Regions from separate parts of the Marinobacter sp. es.042 genome, predicted to be linked through region 2. Evidence: predicted binding sites of a transcription regulator. Region 2 holds the regulator's gene; the other holds the start of a gene.
The links. The regulator sigma-54, encoded in region 2, starts transcription at its own class of promoters, with help from an activator protein. The targets are predictions, from matches to a motif close to ANTGGCATNNANNTTGCTNT.

Region 1 (10,272 bases), 1.9 Mb from region 2:
GACAGTTTTGTCAGTGTTCCAGCCGGCTTCTGCGTGACATCGGCGGGTGATTGTTCGGCCGGAGACTCGACCTGTCCTGCATTCAGGAAAGCCGGACAGTCATTTGGTCTCTCGATTACCGCTGTAGGCTGGGAGCAGAGTGGTGATGGCGACCTGTGCCAGGGTAATCCGGTCACGCCGAACTTCCGATTACTCGATATCCCGTTGTCCACTACTCTGGTTCAACCGGCTGGCGGGGCATCCGGCTCCGTTTCGCCGGTCAGCTATTCCCACACAAGGTCTTCATCGGCGGAAGAAGTTGTTGGAGCAGAGGTCTCGGAGGTCGGTGTTTTCCGTTTTGAGGCTTCTCCTGTACCAGGGAGCTATCTGGGGCGAGATGTTTCCAGTGGGAGTAGTCTGCCGATCGGACGCTTTTATCCTGATCGTTTTCAGGTATCCGTCGACCCCGGCGAGTTTGAAGCGCAGTGCTCGACAGGCTCTCCTTTTGCGTACACCGGAGAAGCCTTTGACTGGCTGGTTACGCCGTCGTTGACCATTGAGCCGCTCTCTGTGCAGGGAACTCGCACCCTGAACTACACATTCGCTGGCTTTCAGAAGCTTGTGGCATCTGATATCAACCGCTTGTATCCAAGCTCCGACACTGCAGCCGTCGACAGAGCTGGCGCTTTTATGGCGCTCTCTCCAACCGAGTTTGGCGGCAGCCTCACAGCTCCGGTGTCTTCTCTTGGCTCTGGATTGATGCGTTACGATTTCTCTCCGTCTGACAGCTTCGCGTATAACAAAACCTCCGATGCCCAGATTGCGCCATTCGTTCCCAAGCTTGAATTTTCTGTGACCAGTCTGGTTGACTCTGATGGTGTGGCGGCCGCCGCTGCTCCCTACCCATTCACACCGGCGGCCGCGTTCGATATCCGGTTTGGCCGGTTCTCTCTGGAAAATGTCTACGGTCCTGAAAACATTGGATCGCTCCCAATGCCGTTCAGACTTGAATACTGGGACGGATCCCGTTTCATGACCCACATGGATGATAGCTGCACAACCTGGAATACGGCTGATTTGACCAATTCGGCAAACCATAATTCGCCCAGTGCCGGCGCGCCTCCGAGTGACACCTTCTCAATGGGCGAGGCTCCGCCGCTGGAACTCGTGCCGAACGGAACCCGTGGAACCGATTCGTTGGTCTGGAATGTCGACGCCTGGTTGGAGTTTGATTGGAATGATGATGGCACTCTCGAAGATCCGGTTGGGCTGGCAACCTTCGGCGTCTATCGGGGCCACGACAGAGTGATCTACTGGCAGGAACGATAAAAAAGGGCAGGACCTGAGTCCTGCCCCAAAACATCAACGAACCCCGGCGGCTCGCCAATCGTCAGTCGTCTTCGTGTTCCGGATGATCCATCCCCAGTTCGTTGATCTTCCGGGTCAAAGTATTCCGTCCCCAGCCCAGCAGTATTGACGCATCACGGCGTCTGCCGCCGGTGTGCTTCAGGGCAGTCTCGATCATGATTTTCTCGAACTCGGGCACGGCCGTATCGAGAATGCCCTTCTTGCCCCGCTTGAGTTCCTGTTCGGCCCAGTTTTTAAGGCCTTCCTGCCAGGTTGTCCCGGTGGTCGGTGTTTCTGCCTGGTGCAGCAATTCCGGGGGCAGGTCATCAATGTGGATCTCGCGACCGCTGGCCATGACGGTCAGCCAGCGGCAGGTGTTCTCCAGCTGGCGGACGTTGCCCGGCCAGGGCAGGGTGGTCAGGTATTCTTCCGCTTCTTCGCGCAGGATCTTCGGCTCAACGGCCAGCTCTTTTGCGGCCCGTTTCAGGAAGTGCTGCATCAGGCGGGGGATGTCTTCCCGACGCTCGGCCAGCTTGGGCAGGTGCACGCGAATAACGTTCAGGCGGTGGAAGAGGTCTTCACGGAAGGTGCCCGCCTGGACCAGCTTTTCCAGATCCTGGTGCGTTGCCGCGATGATGCGCACATCCACCTTTATCGGGGTGGTGCCACCTACGCGGTAGAACTCGCCATCGGCCAGAACCCGCAATAGTCGGGTCTGGGTGTCCGCGGGCATGTCGCCGATTTCATCGAGGAAAAGGGTGCCGCCGTTGGCCTGTTCAAAACGACCCTGGCGGGCGGCGCCGGCACCGGTAAAGGCGCCTTTTTCGTGGCCAAACAGTTCGGATTCAATCAGATCTTTGGGGATGGCGGCCATGTTCAGGGCAATGAACGGGTGGTTGGCCCTGGGGCTGTGGTTATGCAGTGCTTGGGCCACCAGCTCCTTGCCTGTCCCGCTCTCGCCGTTGATCAGCACGGTAATATTGGAGTGGGACAGCCTGCCAATCGCGCGGAAAACTTCCTGCATGGCCGGTGCTTCACCAATAATTTCGGCGTTTCGCTGGGCCATCTCGGCCTGAGGCTCACCACTGGCCCGCTTCTCGTGGCTATGGGCCACAGCGCGTTTGACCAGCGCCACGGCGTCATCTACATCAAAGGGCTTGGGAAGGTATTCAAACGCGCCGGTCTGGTAGCTGGTCACCGCGCTCTCGAGGTCCGAGTGGGCGGTCATTATGATCACGGGCACGTCCGGGTGAACGTCCACAATCTGGGAAAGCAGGGTGATGCCGTCAACGCCGGGCATCCGGATATCGCTGACGATGGCATCCGGCTGTTCGTGCTCCAGCCGCATCATGATGCTTTCACCACTGTCAAAAACTCGGGGCTGCATACCGGCCTGGTTAAGGGCGCGCTCCAGCACCCAGCGAATACTGCGGTCGTCGTCTATGATCCAGACGTTCGCCGGTTGGCTCATGGGGTGTCCTCCAGAGGCAGGAAGATGATGAAGTCGGTTCGGCCTGGTTCGCTTTCGCATTCAACCAGTCCGCGGTGTTGACCGATGATGCTCTGGGTGATGGAAAGCCCCAGACCGGTGCCACTGGCACGGCCACTGATCATCGGATAGAAAATGTTCTGCACCAGCTCCGGCGGAATTCCGGGTCCGTTGTCGATCACGTCGACCCGACACACCAGTTTGTGGCGGCGGTTGCCAATGGTGAACTGACGCAGGGTGCGGGTGCGGAAGGTAATGGTCGGAGGCTCTTCAGAGCTGTGACCGCCCTGGTTTTCGAAAGCCGCCTCCATGGCGTTCCGGGCAATATTCAGGAACGCCTGAATGAGTTGTTCCTTGTCGCCCTTGAACTCTGGAATGCTGGGGTCGTAATCCCGTTCGAAATTCAGTCGCCCTTTGCTTTCCGCCTCGAGCAGGGTGCCCACTCTTTCCAGGATTTCATGGATGTTGGTCGGCGCCAGCTTCAGTGCCTTGTTGGGGCCCAGCATCCGGTCAACAAGGCTTCTGAGGCGGTCCGCCTCGTCAATGATGACCCGCGTGTACTCCCGCTGGTCTTCACTGCTGAGTTCCCGGTCAAGCAGCTGGGCTGCGCCCCGGATGCCACCCAGCGGATTCTTGATCTCGTGGGCCATGCCCCTCACCAGGATACGGGTGGTCTCCTGCTGGGAGATGATGTCTTCCTCACGGCTGATTCGCATCAGCCTGTCCCTGGGCTGGATTTCGATCAGCAGTTCCGTCGGCTCCAGGCTGATAGGCGTTACGGAATAATCCACCGTAAGCCGTGAACCGCTCGTGAGCAGAAACTCAGCTTCTCTGCGAGTGTAGGACTGCCCGTTCCGAACGGCGGCGAAAAGGGTTTTCAGGGCGTCTTCGGATTCGACCAGAATATCCTGGAAAGGTTGGCCCTGGCTGCGGGTCATGCTGGTTTCGAACAGGCTTTCTGCGGCCGGGTTGAGGTACTGGATAGCCAGGCTATCCTCGAGCACCAGAACAGCCGTGGTGAGGCTGTCGAGAATGCTCTTGTATCCCGTTGGATGGGCCGAGGGCAGTGCCATGCGTGAATCCCGTTGGTTCGACATAAAGTGACTTCCGGAGTTTTGCAAAAAGCGAACCACTTTGGGCCAGGTTCACAAATGAGTGGGCAAAGTGCGGGCAGAGGGGCCTATTGGCGCTGAAAAGTGCCGTAAGCTGGTGCAAATCGGGAACATGCCTCTGAACAGCCCGGAATATTCGCCCCGTTGCTGATCAGAGTATGGCTTTTTTCTGGTGCGCGCGCACCATGATAGTGCGCGCAGCCGGGGTGGCAGGGTCAGTTCAAAGCGGAAGGGCGGTGAACAGTAAATGTGATCGGAGAGCCGGTTTTCACCTGAACCCCGTTTTCATCCACGATGTGTGCGCGAGCTTCATGGGTTCCACGGAACACGTTGTTGACGGTAATCGAGCCGGAGGAGCTCTGACCGACAGGCTGGCCGTCGAGGGTCACCTCGTATTTGTGGCCTGGCTGCAGGCCAGGGGTGCTGCGAACCTCGAACTGAACATCGCCGCTGCCACTGTGGAACGCCTGGTTGTTATCCGGATAGACGAAAGAAACGCTTTCGTAGGCAGCGCCTTCCCGCTGAACTTCTTCCCGGAGTTTGTCGGTTTCCTGGACCACCTCTGGCTTGGGCAGGGTGATTGTGGTGACCGGCTTGACCTCTACCGTTTCAGAGCCTTCGCTGGGCTCGTCAGAGTAGGTCACGTTGCCGTAGGAATCGACATTGCGGTAAACCTCGGCAAAGACCGGAGTTACCAGAAAAAACAGAAGGCCGGCACACAATCCAGACTTTGGATTCATAAGCTCACCTGTTATTGGGTTTCCCCGATTATCGGCGGGGCCCGGGGCGTTTTCAACGCCTGTCGCCCGGATGTTGGTTACATATCGTTAAGGGCTGCAGGCACTGTGCTTTCGCTCACAAAAAAGCCCCGCACGGGGCGGGGCTTGTCTGCTGGACCTCTGGGAAGAGGTTATTAGCAGGAGTAGTACAGATCGAACTCGATCGGGTGGGTCGTCATGTTCAGCTTCTCGACTTCACCACGCTTCAGGCCAACGTAGCCTGCGATCATGTCTTCGGTGAATACGCCGCCGCGAGTCAGGAACTCGTGGTCTGCTTCCAGACAGTCCAGAGCTTCGGACAGAGTCTCGGCAACCGTCGGGATGCTCAGGGCCTCTTCCTTCGGCAGGTCGTACAGATCCTTGTCCATGGCGTCGCCTGGGTGGATCTTGTTCTGGATGCCGTCCAGGCCGGCCATCATCAGTGCTGCGAAGGCCAGGTACGGGTTGGCAGACGGGTCTGGGAAGCGAACTTCGATACGACGCGCCTTCGGGCTGTTCACGTACGGGATCCGGATAGACGCTGAGCGGTTACGGGCAGAGTAGGCCAGCATAACCGGCGCTTCGAAGCCCGGAACCAGACGCTTGTATGAGTTGGTGGAGCTGTTGGTGAAGGCGTTGATGGCCTTGGCGTGCTTGATAACACCACCAATGTAGTACAGAGCGGCTTCGCTCAGGCCAGCGTAGCTGTCACCGGCGAACAGGTTCTTGCCGTCTTTGCTCAGGGACATGTGAACATGCATGCCGGAACCGTTGTCACCGACAACCGGCTTGGGCATAAAGGTGGCAGTCTTGCCATAGGCATGGGCAACGTTATGCACGCAGTACTTGAGGATCTGAACTTCGTCAGCCTTCTTGGTCAGTGTGTTGGCGCCAACACCGATTTCACACTGGCCGGCGGTGCCGACTTCGTGGTGGTGTACTTCGATGTCCAGGCCCATGGATTCCATGGCTGCACACATGGCGCCACGCAGGTCGTGCAGGCTATCAACCGGGGGAACCGGGAAGTAACCGCCTTTTACGCCCGGGCGGTGACCGATGTTGTTGCGGTCGAAATCTTCGCCGGAAACCCAGGCAGCTTCTTCAGAGTGGATGTGGTACATCGCGCCCTGCATGTCTACGTTCCACTTTACGGAGTCAAACACGAAGAACTCCGGCTCCGGGCCGAACAGGGCGCCATCGGCGATGCCGGTGGACTTGAGGTACTCTTCTGCACGACGGGCAACGGAGCGCGGATCACGCTCGTAACCCTGCATGGTAGAGGGCTCTACGATGTTGCAGGTGATGTTCACGGTGGTTTCTTCGGTGAACGGATCGAGTACAGAGGTCTCGTCGTCCGGCATCAGGATCATGTCGGATTCGTTGATGCCTTTCCAGCCCGCGATGGAGGAGCCGTCAAACATTTTGCCGTCTGCGAAAAAGTCTTCATCTACTTCGGTGGCAGGCAGTGTTACGTGCTGCTCTTTACCGCGGCTGTCAGTGAAGCGCAGGTCAACCCATTTGACTTCGTGTTCTTTGATCAAATCAACTGTCTTGGACATTGTGCATGCTCCGTAAGTTATACCGCACAGGCGGCTGTATTCATGTTCGTGGTGCCGGATCGCCCGGGTTAACGGGTTCCGATCTGTTTCTCAGGTTCGGGCAGCTTAGCAAATGCCGTTGCCTCTTACCTGCAAATTTCGGCTGATTTCGATAAAGCAAGGCGCTTGCCAATTTTTAGGGCATGCTCCAGAACAGCGCAACTGCAAGGGTTTGGGGCATATTGGAAGGAAAATGCTCGCCCTGTGGCGAAAACCTGCACTTAAATGGTGCACCTTGTTGGTGCGTTTATCGGGTTTCTGCCCCGATCAGGTGCGCCCGTTCCGAATATAGAATAGGCGTTTTTCTTCATATTAACGACACCGACTTTTCGCTATACTGCGCGCCGCTTCATTTTTTACCCTGTCATTTCTTGATCATGGATCGGAAAGCACCATGCAGGGTGCCGGGCAGCCAGCTCCGGTGAATGAGTTCATTTTACGGATTTGAGACGGCATGTGCTGGGATTCTCCCTGCGATCGACCTTCTCAGGTCATTGAGTGCATGCCGCAGGAATATTTTTGTGATTGAAAAACTTCGTAATATCGCCATCATCGCCCACGTTGACCATGGTAAGACCACCCTCGTAGACCAGCTCTTGCGCCAATCCGGCACCCTGGACCGGAAGGAGCTGGATAGCGAACGGGTCATGGATTCCAACGATCAGGAAAAAGAACGGGGCATTACCATTCTGGCGAAAAACACCGCCCTGAAATGGAATGGCTACGACATTAATATTGTCGACACCCCGGGCCACGCTGATTTTGGTGGTGAGGTTGAGCGGGTCATGAGCATGGTGGACTGTGTGCTGCTGGTGGTCGACTCCATCGACGGTCCCATGCCACAGACCCGTTTCGTTACCCAGAAAGCATTTGCCGCGGGGCTTCGCCCGATTGTGGTGGTAAACAAGATTGACCGCCCGGGTGCGCGCCCTGATTGGGTGGTGGATCAGGTGTTCGACCTGTTCGATAACCTCGGTGCCACCGATGAGCAGCTGGACTTCCCGATTGTGTTTGCCAGTGCGTTGAACGGCATTGCCGGAATGGATCACGAGAATCTGGATGACAACATGGATGCCGTGTTCCAGGCGATCGTTGATCACGTACCTGCTCCGAATGTTGATCCTGACGGCCCGTTCCAGATGCAGATCTCCCAGTTGGACTACAACAGCTTTTTGGGTGTCATCGGCATTGGTCGTATCACGCGCGGCAAGGTCAAGACCAATTCGCCGGTCACCGCGATTGGCGCCAACGGTAAAAAGCGTAACGGTCGTATCCTGAAGATCATGGGGCACTCCGGTCTGCAGCGTGTTGAAGTCGACGAAGCCCAGGCTGGCGATATTGTCTGTGTCAGCGGCATGGACGAGCTGCTCATTTCCGACACGCTTTGTGATCAGGCGAACGTTGAGGCGCTGCCGGCGCTGACGGTGGATGAGCCGACTGTATCCATGACGTTCCAGGTGAACGATTCGCCGTTCGCTGGCAAGGAAGGCAAGTACGTTACCAGCCGGAACATCAAGGAGCGCCTGGAAAAGGAGCTGCTGCACAACGTTGCGTTGCGCGTTGAAGAAGGCGAGTCGGCTGACAAGTTCAAAGTGTCTGGCCGTGGCGAGTTACATCTGTCTGTACTGATTGAAAATATGCGTCGCGAGAACTTTGAGCTGGCGGTTGGCCGTCCGGAAGTTGTTATCCGCGAAGTTGACGGTGTGAAGCAGGAGCCTTACGAGAACGTCATTGTTGATATCGAGGAGCAGCATCAGGGCGCCGTCATGGAGCAAATGGGGCTGCGCAAGGGCGACCTGACCAACATGGTTCCGGATGGCAAGGGCCGGATGCGCTTGGACTATACCATTCCAGCCCGGGGCCTGATTGGTTTCCGGAATACCTTCCTGACCATGACTTCAGGCACTGGCATCCTGACTTCGACTTTCAGCCACTACGGCCCGATCAAAGTTGGCGATGTAACCAGTCGCCAGAACGGTGTCATCGTGTCCATGGCGACAGGTACCGCTTTTACCTACTCTCTGGAAACGCTGCAGAGCCGTGGCAAGCTGTTCCTGGATCCGGGGCAGGAAATCTATGAGGGGCAGTTGTGTGGTATTCACAGCCGGGACAACGACTTGGTGGTCAACCCCACCAAGGCCAAAAAGCTCGACAACATGCGCGCCTCTGGCAAGGATGAAGTCATTGGTCTCGTGCCGCCGATCAAGTTCACCCTTGAGCAGGCGCTCGAGTTTATTGATGACGACGAGCTGGTGGAGGTTACACCGAAGTCCATCAGACTGCGCAAGAAGCTTCTGACCGAAAACGAGCGCAAGCGCGCGAACAAGAAGTAATGCGAGTATGGGGTCAGATGAAAGCTTTCATCTGACCCCTTTTTAATCGCCCTCCACTTTATGCCCCTTTCCGTCTGCTTCAGCTAAACTCCGGTTACATCCTTCACGCGGAGCGTTTCATGCTCACCCTCTACCCGGAAATCAAACCCAATGCCCAGCATCGCATAGCCGTTGATCCTCCCCATGAACTCTACGTTGAGGAAAGCGGGAACCCGGACGGGATACCTGTTCTGGTGGTCCACGGCGGCCCCGGTGGCGGCTGTGAAGACTACCATCGGCGCTTTTTCGACTCCGAGAGGTTCCGGATCATTCTGATGGATCAGCGCGGCGCCGGACGGTCCAGTCCCCTGGCGGAGCTCGAAGCCAACAGCACGGACAAGCTGGTTGAAGACATGGAAGTGGTGCGTTCGTTTCTCGGTATCGACAAGTGGCTTCTGTTCGGCGGCAGTTGGGGATCGACTCTGAGTCTCGTTTACGCCCAGGCTCATCCGGAAAGGGTGTCGGGACTGGTTCTTCGTGGGATTTTTCTCTGTCGGCCGCGGGATATTCACTGGTTTTATCAGGAGGGGGCGAGCCGGGTGTTCCCGGACTACTGGTCTGACTTCGAGGCGCAGATTCCGGAAGCCGAGCGGGCTAACATGGTTTCGGCCTACTATCGCAAGCTGACCAGTTCCAACGAGCTGGAGCAGATCCAGGCGGCCAAGGCCTGGTCGGTCTGGGAGGGCAGGTGTGCGACTCTGCACCCGAACCCCAGGGTGGTTGAGCACTTTGGCCATCCCCATGTGGCCATCGCCCTGGCCCGCATTGAATGCCACTATTTCATGAATTCAGCCTTTCTCGAGCCGGACCAGATCATCCGCGATGCAGGCCGCCTGGCGGACATCCCGGGGGTTATTGTTCACGGACGGTACGATATGGTTTGCCCGTTGGATAATGCCCTGGCGCTCAGTAAAGCCTGGCCCGAGGCAGAGTTCCAGATTATTCGGGACGCGGGTCACTCCGCTTCCGAGCCCGCCATTGTCGATGCTCTGATTCGGGGTGTTGAGTCGGTTGTGGCGAAAACTGATAAAAGTGCCGGTTGAATCCCGTTTTCAGGGTTGCGGCCCGTGACCGCCATGGATACACTCTTGCTCGATCTTAATGTTTGCCTGTTCAATCGTCCCCAAGGCAGTTGATGAAAGGATTGATCCAGCGAGTGTCGCAAGCCAGTGTTGCCGTGGACGGTGAACAGATAGCCTCGATTGGCCCTGGCGTTCTGTTGTTGCTGGGCGTTGAAAAGGAAGATGGAGAGCGCGAGGCAAGGGAACTCTGCCGAAAAATCCTCACTTACCGTGTGTTTCCCGATGACGCAGGCCGGATGAATCGCAGCCTGTCGGATATCGGTGGTTCCCTCCTTGTTGTTCCACAGTTTACGTTGGCGGCAGATACGTCATCCGGGACGAGGCCGAGCTTTTCGCTTGCTGCTGAACCGGATCTTGCCATCAAGCTGTACCAATCGTTTCTGACGGGTGCGCGATCACAGTTAGGGCCGGACAAGGTGAGTGAGGGCAAGTTTGGCGCGGACATGAAGGTTGGTCTGATCAATGACGGCCCTGTCACGTTCCTGCTTGAGAGCAGGAAAAAGCGCGGGTAAGTACTTGCACTAGTATTGTGCGA
Region 2 (10,272 bases):
CCACAGCCTGATCTGTGATCCCTGGGGGCGGATCGTGACGGAAATGGGGGAAGGCCCGGGCCTGGTCACCGCCGAACTGGACGGCGATCAGGTAGTCAACCTGCGCACCCGGATGCCGGTGTGGGAACACCGTCGGCTCAAAGGCTAAAGGTGGGGTCAGATGAACTTGGGGTCAGAAGAAAAGTTCTTCTGACCCCAAGTTCATCTGACCCCGAATTCACATTGCTTCAGCGTCGTCGATGCATTCCCGAAGGTAGCGGAAGAGTTTTCGGGCCTGCCCGGTGTTCTTCTGCTTCTCCACATCCTTGCGGGCGTTGCGGGCAAGGTTGCGCAGGTGCTGCATATCGGCACTGGGGCAGTAGCTGAAGAATTCGCCAACAACAGAGTCGCCTTCGGCAATCATCCGGTCCCGCCAGCGTTCCGCCAGGTGATGTCTGCGGGTGTGTTCCTCACTACCGGCATCGAAGGCGTCGATGGCTTTTGCCAGGGCCTCCGGATCGTCCTCCTGGCGGATCACTTTGCCGATGTACTGCAGGTGCCGTCGTTTGGCCTCGTTCTGGCGGATACGCCTTGATTCTTCGATGGCAGCTCGAAGAGTCTCGCTGATCGGCAGTGTTTCCAGCTGGTCGTTGCTCAGTTCCAGCATTTTCTTGCCAAGATCCTGTAGGGCGTGCATTTCCCGTTTCAGCTGGGATTTGCTCGGGCCGTCGTATTCCGGCGCGTCGTTGTCTTGATGGTCTTTCATAAATCCAGTAGCCGTAAAGTTGGGGTCAGATGAACGCTTTCATCTGACCCCGTGTTCGCCCATCAGGCGTAGAAAATCGTCGCGAGGCCAAGAAAGGCCATGAACCCGACCACATCGGTCACAGTCGTGAGAATCACGCTGCCTGCCAGGGCCGGGTCAATATTGCGAGATTTGAGAAACAGTGGCAGAACCGTACCAACCAGTGCAGCGGCGACAAGATTGATCACCAGAGCGGCAGCAATGATCGCGCCGATCATCACATCCTGGAACCAGAGCATGGCGGCACCGGCAACAACGGCGGCCCAGAGTATTCCGTTCATGATGCCCGAGAGGAACTCCCGGTTCAGCAACCAGCGGACGTTGGCACCACTGATCTGCCCCACAGCCATGCCGCGGATGACGAGGGTGAGGGTCTGGCTGCCCGCAATGCCGCCCATGCTTGCGACGATGGGCATTAGTACCGCCAGGGCCACGACCTTGGCGATAGTCTCCTCGAATAATCCGATCACACCCGATGCGATCAGGGCGGTGATCAGGTTGATCCCCAGCCAGATGGCACGGCGGCGCGATGTCTTCCAGACCGGTGCGAAGGTGTCCTCGTCTTCATCCAGGCCCGCCATGCTCATCAGGGAGTGATCCGCATCCTCCCGAATAACGTCAACCACGTCATCGATTGTTATGCGCCCTAGTAGTCGGCCTTCCTCATTCACCACCGGCGCCGAGATCAGGTCGTAGCGTTCAAACAGTGTCGCTACCTTGGTGTCTGAAAGGCTTACAGGAATAGGCTCGATGTCGGTATCCATGACTTCCCGCACGGTGGAGGCGGGGTTGGAGACCAGCATTTTGGTAATTGGCAGCATGCCAATGAAATCATCCCGCCGGCTCACCACGATCAGGCTATCCGTCATGGGTGGCAGGCTGCGGTGCCGCCGAAGGTAACGAAGTACGACGTCTATGCTGATGTCCGGGCGCACCGTAATGGTGTCGGTGTTCATCAGACCGCCGGCGGTGTCCTCCGGATAGGAGAGAACTTCCTCCACCCGCTGGCGGTCCTGCTCGTCCATGGTCTCCAGGACTTCCCGGATGACCGTATCCGGCAGCTGCTGCAGCAGGTCGGCCAGGTCGTCTGATTCGAAATCCTCAATGATATCCGCCAGTTCCTGAGCATTAAGCTGGCTCAGGAAGTAACCTCGGATATCGTCACTGAGATACTGGAGAACCTCGCCTTCGAGGTCTTTGTCCACCAGGTTCCACAGCAGGGCACGCTGTCGGGGCGGCGAGGATTCAAGCAGGTGAGCAATATCACTGGGGCTCAGGCCACCGTTCAGGATGCGGGCAACCTGCTTCAGTGCGCCACTGTCCAGCGCTTCGCTCAGGGAGCGAAGGCGTTGGCGGGCCTGGCTTTTTTCCAGAATATCGGTCATGGCTCTAGTTTACTCACCCTCACCGAAATAGTCGTTAATCAGTTCCACCAATGCTTCGATGGCCTGTTCCTCGTCCGGTCCGTCGGCAATGAGCTCCACATCGGTTCCTTTGCTGGCGGCCAGCATCATCACCTGCATGATGTTCTTCGCATCCACATCCCGGCCTTTGCCACTGATACGCACGCTGCTGTCGTATTCGGATGCCGTGTTGACGAGCTTCGCAGTGGCGCGCGCATGCAGGCCAAGTTTGTTGATAATGGTAATGGGGCGGCGAATCATGGCTCGATCAGATCTCTTCCCGGGTCTGCAGGTGTGGCAGCTCGGTGTGCCGCACTTGCACATTGCTGTACCGTTGCCGGAAGTACTCGCCCAACTGCTCGCACACATACACCGACCGGTGCTGGCCGCCGGTACATCCAATGGAAATGGTCATGTAGCTGCGGTTGCTGTCTGCAAAAGAGGGCAGCCAGGTATCCAGAAATGATTTCAGGTCCTCGATCATCTTCCGGCTTGCCGGTTCTTTTTCCAGAAACTCGATAACCGGCTGATCAGTACCGACATACTTGCGGAGGCTGGTATCCCAGTAGGGGTTGGGCAGGCAGCGGACATCGAAAACGTAGTCGGAATCCAGCGGCACGCCGTGTTTGAAGCCGAATGACTGAAACAGGAGAGCCAGTTCCTGATCTTTTCGACCGACCACACGCTGCTTGATCATGTCCCGCAGCTCGTACATGGACATGCCGGTGGTATTTACGTAAAGATCGGAAAGCTTGGAGAGGGGCTCCAGCAGTTTCTTCTCGCTGGTAATGGCTTCCCGGAGCGAAGTCCTGTCGTCACTCAACGGATGTTTTCTGCGGGTGGCGTGAAAACGCTGCAGAAGCGACTGCTCGTCGGCGTCCAGGAAGATGATTTCAACGGTAACCCCGGTTTCCTGGAGGCGCCGGTAGATCTCCTCGAAATTGGCCAGCTCCCCGGAAAGGTTCCGCGCATCGATACTGACGGCCATCTTGCCCAGTCGACCAGGCCTGGTCTGGCTGGCGGCTTCCCGTGTGAGTGGAAAGAGCAGGCCAATAGGAAGATTGTCGATGCAATAAAACCCGAGGTCCTCCAGCACATGAAGTGCGGTACTCTTGCCCGAACCGGACCTGCCACTGACGATAATCAGCTTCATGACCACCTTACCTCCACTGCAGTGAATATCAGCCGCCCGAGGCGGTCATGCGCTGGTACAGCGTGCTGGCGTCCTCGCATTGCCGGAGGCGATCGCAGAACGACCGCTCGTTGAACTTCTCCGCCAGTTGGCTCAGCAGCTCAAGGTGCTCGCTCGTCGCCTCTTTTGGCACAATCAGGGCAAAGATCAGATCGACTGGCTGATTGTCGATAGCATCGAACTCCACGCTTTCTTCAAGCGTCATCAGCACACCCACCACGTGATCCAGTCCTTCCAGGCGGCAGTGGGGAATGGCAATTCCCTGGCCAATGCCGGTGCTGCCCAGGCGCTCACGGGAAATCAGGTTGTTGAAGAGCTGGGTCTCGCTGAGCGTGTTGTCCTGATGGTTTATTTGCTCGGCAATAAACTCCAGGGCCCGTTTCTTGCTGGACGCAGCTACCCTGCAGAGGGTGAGCTCCGGAGCAAGAATGTTGTCTATGGTCAGGGATGTGTCGCTCATGGATCGACTGCATTTCCGTTAAAAAAAAGGCTGCGACACGTTACTCATGTCGCAGCTCGATTAGATGAAGTGCATGAAAACAGCGCGTTAGCGAGAGCCGTTTCCGTGCATCCGTTCTACATTCTTTTCCTTGTGCTTGAGGATCTGACGGTCGAGCTTGTCGATAAGGGCATCAATGGCCGCGTACATATCCTCGTTTTCTGCCTTTGCGTGAATCTCACCACCTACCACGTGCAATGTGGCTTCCGCAATCTGGCGCACCTTTTCCACTTCCAGGGTCACCTGGCAGTTACTGATGTGGTCAAAGTGACGCTCGAGCTTCTCGAACTTCTCTGAAACGTAATCCTTCAGTGCGGGAGTCAGTTCTACGTGATGGCCTGAAATGTTGAGTTGCATAGGCGTCTCCTGTTGTCATCATGCCGGCTCCCGGGAGCCGGTCTGGGTGCTGGCGCATTGTGCGCCGGCGAATACGGTGTTGCGTCCCGTCCCGGGGTATTCAGACCAGCCGCTTGCGTTCGTTGGACGGCGGAATGTGCATGGCCTCCCGGTACTTGGCAACGGTGCGTCGCGCAACCTTGATACCCTGTTCCCCTAGCATGGCTGCAATTTTACTGTCGCTCAACGGCTTTTTGGGTGTTTCGGCGGCAATCAGCTTCTTGATCATCGCGCGTATGGCCGTGGAAGAGCATTCTCCGCCCTCATCAGTGCTGACATGGCTGGAGAAGAAATATTTCAGTTCGAAAATACCCCGGGGGGTATGCATGTATTTCTGGGTGGTTACCCGTGAAATCGTTGATTCATGCATTTCCACCGCCTGGGCAATGTCCGAGAGAATCAACGGCTTCATTGCTTCCTCGCCGTAATCCAGGAAACCCTGCTGGTGCTCGACAATACGGGTCGCCACTTTCAGCAGGGTCTCATTGCGGCTCTGCAGGCTTTTGATAAACCACTTGGCCTCCTGCAACTGATCGCGGAGGTAGGTGTTGTCTGCACTGCTGTCTGCGCGCCTTATAAGTGAAGCATAGCTGGCATTCACCCGGATGCGCGGTGCAATTTCCGGATTCAGCTCAACACGCCAGCGGCCATTGTGTTTGCGAACGATGACGTCCGGAATCACGTAGTCGGGCTCGGCGCGATCAATCACGTCGCCCGGGCGCGGATTGAGGCCTGTAATCAACGCAAGGACTTCCCTGAGTTGATCTTCTTTCAGGCGGCTGCGACGCAACAGCTGGGCGTAGTCCCGGTTGCCCAGCAGGTTGATGTAGTGGGTGATCACCAGGCGTGCCTGGGCTAGCCAGGGTGTGTCCGGCGGCAGCTGGTTAAGCTGTATCAGCAGGCATTCCTGCAAATCCCGGGCAAACACGCCAGGGGGATCGAAGTGCTGGAGGCGATGCAGGACGGCTTCCACTTCATCCAGTTCAAGGGGGTCTTCTTCGTTCTCGTCCAGCAGCCCGGCGTGGATTTCTTCCAGAGGGCTGGTGAGATAGCCCCGCTCGTCCACGGCGTCCATCAGGGCGTGGGCAATGGCCTGGTCCCGCTCACTCAGGGGAGTCAGGTTGAGCTGCCATTCCAGGTGATCCTGAAGGGTCTCGGTGGGCGAGTTGCGGGTCTCGAAATCGTGATCGTTTTCGTCGTCGTTGCGGGCTGCCGGGGCGGGGGCGGACTGGTAAATGTCATCCCAGGCCGTGTCGACCGGCAGGTCGTCCGGAATGTTATCCGGAATCTCGTTTTCCGACGCCCAGTCCGGACCGTTTTCGGATTCGTCCCAGTCGCTGGACGGTTCTGGCGTGGTCTCCGCAGCAGACTCGGCCGCGTTGGCCTCGCGCTCGTCGCTCTCGGTGGCCGTGTCGGTCTGATCGTCGTCCTCGGATGTCTCCAGCATGGGGTTGGATTCCAATGCCTGCTGGATTTCCTGTTGGAGGTCGAGGGTAGAGAGCTGGAGAAGTCGGATCGCCTGTTGCAGCTGGGGTGTCATGGTCAGGCTCTGACCCAGCTTTAACTGTAAGGAGGCTTTCATAACCATGGTTCAGGATCCGTCACTCATCAGCGCTTTGTGTCATAGGTCTTGAAAAAATCTTTATATGCCGGTTACTTGCCGCGGTTTTTCTTTACCCTAGCAAGTTCTTTGCCGAGTTTACTTGCAACAGATCATCAAAACAATGAGCCATTCACTGTCACAGCCTGAATTCGTCCCCGAGGTAGACTTCCTTGACCTGTTGATTTGCCAGGATCGCATCGGCATTGCCGGAGGCGATGATGTGCCCGCCGGAAACAATGTACGCGTTCTCGCAGATATCGAGAGTCTCGCGCACGTTATGGTCGGTGATCAGCACGCCAATCCCTTTGTCCCGCAGATGCCGGATAATGTGTTTGATGTCGCTGACGGATATAGGGTCAACACCGGCGAAGGGCTCATCCAGCAGGATGAAAGCCGGCTCCATGGCCAGGGCCCGGGCAATTTCCACCCGTCGCCGCTCACCACCGGACAGGGCCATACCAACGCTGTCCCGGATATGGGTGATGTGGAATTCCTCCAGCAGCTCCTCGAGCTTTTTCTGCCGGTCTGCCTTGCTCAGGCCTTGCCGCGTCTCGAGGATCGCCATAATGTTGTCGCGCACAGACAGCTTGCGGAAAACCGAGGCTTCCTGTGGCAGGTAGCCGATGCCCTGACGGGCCCGACCGTGCATCGGCAGCGGCGTAATATCCCGGCTGTCGATGGTGATCCGCCCGTGATCGGCAGGTACCAGCCCCACGATCATGTAGAAACAGGTGGTTTTCCCGGCGCCGTTGGGGCCTAGCAGTCCGACAATTTCCCCGCTTCGGATTTCCAGGGATACATCGATAACCACTTTTTTCTGCTTGTAACTCTTTGCCAGGTTACTGGCTCTCAGAACTGCCATCGGTTTCCTGTTTGTCAGTGCGTCTGTCGGCGCTGCGCGGCTGGATCACCATTTCTACCCGGCCAGTGCCTTCGCCGGTCTCGGCGCCGCCTTCTGCGGTTACAACGCGGCCAGCGGTATCATAGTGAATCACGTCGCCGCGGAACAGGTTGCCATTCTGCTCAATCACCGCTTCCCGTTCAAAGGTCAGCTGGCTGTCGGTGGCAGACCAGGTAATATTCAGGGCGCGGGCGTCGGTTTCACCTTCACCTTCGCGTGCCGGCTGCCTGTACCTTGCGGGGGTTCCGGAAGCTTCGATGCGGCTCAGGCCGTCTTCTGTACGGTACAGGACCACACGCTCCGCGTTCAGGCGGGTGTTGCCCTGTTCAAGCTCCACATCGCCGGTGTAAGTGGCAATGCCCTGGCCATCGTCCAGGCGGGCGTTGTCGGCGGTAACCTTGATCGGGATGTCGGAATCAAGGTCGAAAGCCGCCACCGGGCCAGCCATTGCGACTGTCAGCAGGGCGGCCAGCAGGCTCCGGTATCGGTTAGTTTCCGGTTTCATAGCGTCCTTCCACCTGGGAGTTCAGTTCCAGAATCCGCTCGTCAATCCACGCTTTCATGCCCGTGGCCCGGGTAACTCCGGTAACGTCGCGTATTTCTACGGGTGCGTCGGTATATACCATGCCCCGGTCATTATCCAGCGTCAGTGTTGATGTTGTCAGAGTGGCGTTCCGTTCACCAATACTGCGCTGAATCCGTACATTGTCAGTGAGATAGACCAGGTTCTGGTTCTGGAGCAGACTGCCATTCTCGGCTTCAACAATCCAGGGCAGAACATTGTCGCCGCCATACAGTTCGGCACGGGGAGACTCCATGGTGGCCAGGTTACCTTCTTCAAACTGTTCAATGCGGGGGCTGGAGAACCGGATTTTCAGCTTGCCCGACTCGTCGAATGACGTGTAATTGCCATTGACCACGAAGCCGTCCGGTTCGGCATCGCCCCGCAGTGCGGCTGCCTCATCATCAATGACCGGCGGTTCATCGCTTTGCCAGAGCAAAAAGACCGCGGCCACCACGGTGCCAGCCAGCGCCAGTGTTCGCAGCCAGGGCCGGTCCGGGAGCCAGCTCACGCCTCGAGCTCCAGGTAGGGTGCAAGCGCAGCATCCAGCTTACCATGGGCAGTCAGCAGCAAGTCGCACGCTTCCCGAACCGCGCCCTCGCCACCCCGGGTTCGGGTGCAGTAATCGGCATGTTGCTGCACCAGCCAGTAACCATTGGGCACGGTGATTCCGAGCCCGGCAAACCGGAGCGCAGGCAGGTCTGGCAGGTCATCACCCATATAGGCGATGGCATCAGGGCTGAGATCCATGGTGCTGACCAGTTCCTGCAGGGCCACTTTCTTGTCCTCACGCCCCTGCATGAGATGGGGGATGCCCAGATCCCGCATGCGCTTTTCGGTCAGGGGTGACTTCCGACCGGTAATAACAGCCACAGTAATGCCGGCTGCCATGAGTTGTTTGAGTCCCAGGCCGTCCAGAATGTTGAACGCCTTGAGTTCATCACCGTTGGCGCTGAAGTAAAGCTTGCCATCGCTCATGATGCCGTCTACATCCAGTGCGATCAGTCGGATTTTGGCGGCTTTTTCCAGCAGTGGCTCAGGCCATTGATGCTTCATGTTGAAAAACTCCTCATGGCCCATCAGATGACGCCGGCCCGCAGCAGGTCGTGCATGTTGATGGCGCCGATCAGAGCACCGCTATCGTTCGTCACGGGCAGGGCATTGATCTTCATTTCCTCCATGATATTCAGCGCTTCCGCCGCCAGATGATCAGCCTGGATGGTTTTACCATTCCGCGTCATCACTTCATTGATGGGCGTATGATGAATATCAACCGACCGGTCCAGAGTCCGGCGCAGGTCACCGTCCGTAAATATCCCTGTAAGCGTGCCTTCCCCGTTTACGACGGTGGTCATACCCAGACCCTTGCGGGAGATTTCAAGGAGAGCGCCGCTCAGGGGTGTTCCCTCATTAACAACGGGAATCTGATCGCCTGTATGCATGATGTCGGAAACCCGAAGCAGCAGCCGGCGGCCGAGGCTGCCTCCGGGGTGGGAGAACGCAAAATCCTCGGCACTGAAGCCGCGGGCCTCAAGCAGTGCCACTGCCAGCGCATCCCCCATGACCAGGGTGGCCGTTGTTGAGGAGGTGGGCGCCAGGCCCAGGGGGCAGGCTTCCACCATGACGCTGACGTCCAGGTTGGCCACGGCTTCCCGGGCCAGGGTGGACGCGGCATTGCCAGTCATGCTGATCAACGGGGCGCCCATACGTTTGATCAGGGGCAGAATCGTGACTACTTCGCTGGTGTTGCCACTGTTGGAAATGGCGATGACAACGTCCTGCGGTGTGATCATCCCCATGTCGCCGTGGCTTGCTTCTCCGGGGTGCACGAAAAACGACGGTGTACCGGTGCTGGCAAGGGTGGCCGCTATCTTGTTGCCTATGTGGCCGGATTTTCCCATGCCGGTCACGACAACACGGCCCTTGCAGTTCATGATGACTTCGCAGGCACGGGTGAACTGGTCGTCGATCCGGCTTTCAAGTGCATCAATGGCGTCACGCTCGATGCGAATGGCGCGGATGGCAGAAGATCGGAAATCGTGGGCAGTCTGTTCGGTCATCGGGCTAAGGGCCTGGCTATCGGGACATTGAAAATGTTGGGCAGAGTATACCATTTTCCCCCGGCAACGATGCCCGGTTACAGGAAGTTCAGTCAAACTGATCATTGCTATCAGTACATTTTGCGCTCTTTGGATTGAGCTCCGGCGCTCCATGGCATAATGTAGCGCCTCTTTGAAAGGTAGGGACTATGGATTCACCGGCTTACATATCGCTCAAGGATGTCGTGTTCTCCCGTTCAGGGCGCCGTATCTTCGACGGTGTCAGTCTGGATATTCCCCGCGGCAAAATTACTGCCATTATGGGGCCCAGCGGAACCGGTAAAACCACGCTGCTGCGTCTTATCGGTGGTCAGCTCAAGCCAGATTCCGGCAGCGTCGTGGTGGACGGCCACGAGGTGCCAAAGCTCAAACGCAAGGCTCTTTACAGTCTTCGCGAACGGATGGGCATGCTTTTTCAGAGTGGGGCGCTGTTTACCGACCTGAATGTCTTCGAGAACGTTGCCTTTCCGCTCCGCGTGCATACAAAGTTGCCGGAAGACATGATCCGCGACATTGTTCTGATGAAGCTGGAAGCTGTTGGCCTGCGCGGCGCCCGCCAGCTGATGCCTTCGGAATTGTCCGGGGGGATGACCCGCCGGGTTGCACTGGCCCGTAGTATTGCCCTGGATCCCGAACTGATCATGTACGACGAACCCTTTGCCGGCCAAGATCCGATTGCCATGGGCGTGCTGGTCAAGCTGATACGGGATCTGAACAGTTCCATGGGACTTACCAGTGTGCTGGTCTCCCACGATGTACCCGAATCCCTGAGCATATGCCATTACGCCTGCATTATTTCTGATGGCAAGGTAATCGGTGAGGGCACACCGGAG

Region 1: glnA (glutamate--ammonia ligase) is a predicted target of sigma-54. The motif match lies at 6,398-6,417, and genes of this name have one in related genera.

What each region holds. Positions count from the first base shown of each region.
Region 1 is NZ_LT897781.1:2,491,966-2,502,237, reverse strand. Features, by position in the region: gene CFB02_RS11700 (DUF2341 domain-containing protein) at 1-1,308, shown strand, start outside; gene ntrC (nitrogen regulation protein NR(I)) at 1,370-2,797, opposite strand; gene glnL (nitrogen regulation protein NR(II)) at 2,794-3,888, opposite strand; gene CFB02_RS11685 (DUF4124 domain-containing protein) at 4,143-4,667, opposite strand; gene glnA (glutamate--ammonia ligase) at 4,841-6,244, opposite strand; gene typA (translational GTPase TypA) at 6,805-8,616, shown strand; gene pip (prolyl aminopeptidase) at 8,736-9,698, shown strand; gene dtd (D-aminoacyl-tRNA deacylase) at 9,791-10,249, shown strand.
Region 2 is NZ_LT897781.1:542,124-552,395, forward strand. Features, by position in the region: gene CFB02_RS02660 (carbon-nitrogen hydrolase family protein) at 1-148, shown strand, start outside; gene yjgA (ribosome biogenesis factor YjgA) at 218-745, opposite strand; gene mgtE (magnesium transporter) at 808-2,169, opposite strand; gene CFB02_RS02675 (HPr family phosphocarrier protein) at 2,179-2,448, opposite strand; gene rapZ (RNase adapter RapZ) at 2,456-3,340, opposite strand; gene ptsN (PTS IIA-like nitrogen regulatory protein PtsN) at 3,369-3,839, opposite strand; gene hpf (ribosome hibernation promoting factor) at 3,927-4,235, opposite strand; gene CFB02_RS02695 (RNA polymerase factor sigma-54) at 4,336-5,862, opposite strand; gene lptB (LPS export ABC transporter ATP-binding protein) at 6,014-6,739, opposite strand; gene lptA (lipopolysaccharide transport periplasmic protein LptA) at 6,717-7,283, opposite strand; gene lptC (LPS export ABC transporter periplasmic protein LptC) at 7,267-7,851, opposite strand; gene CFB02_RS02715 (KdsC family phosphatase) at 7,848-8,396, opposite strand; gene CFB02_RS02720 (KpsF/GutQ family sugar-phosphate isomerase) at 8,420-9,400, opposite strand; gene CFB02_RS02725 (ABC transporter ATP-binding protein) at 9,589-10,272, shown strand, end outside.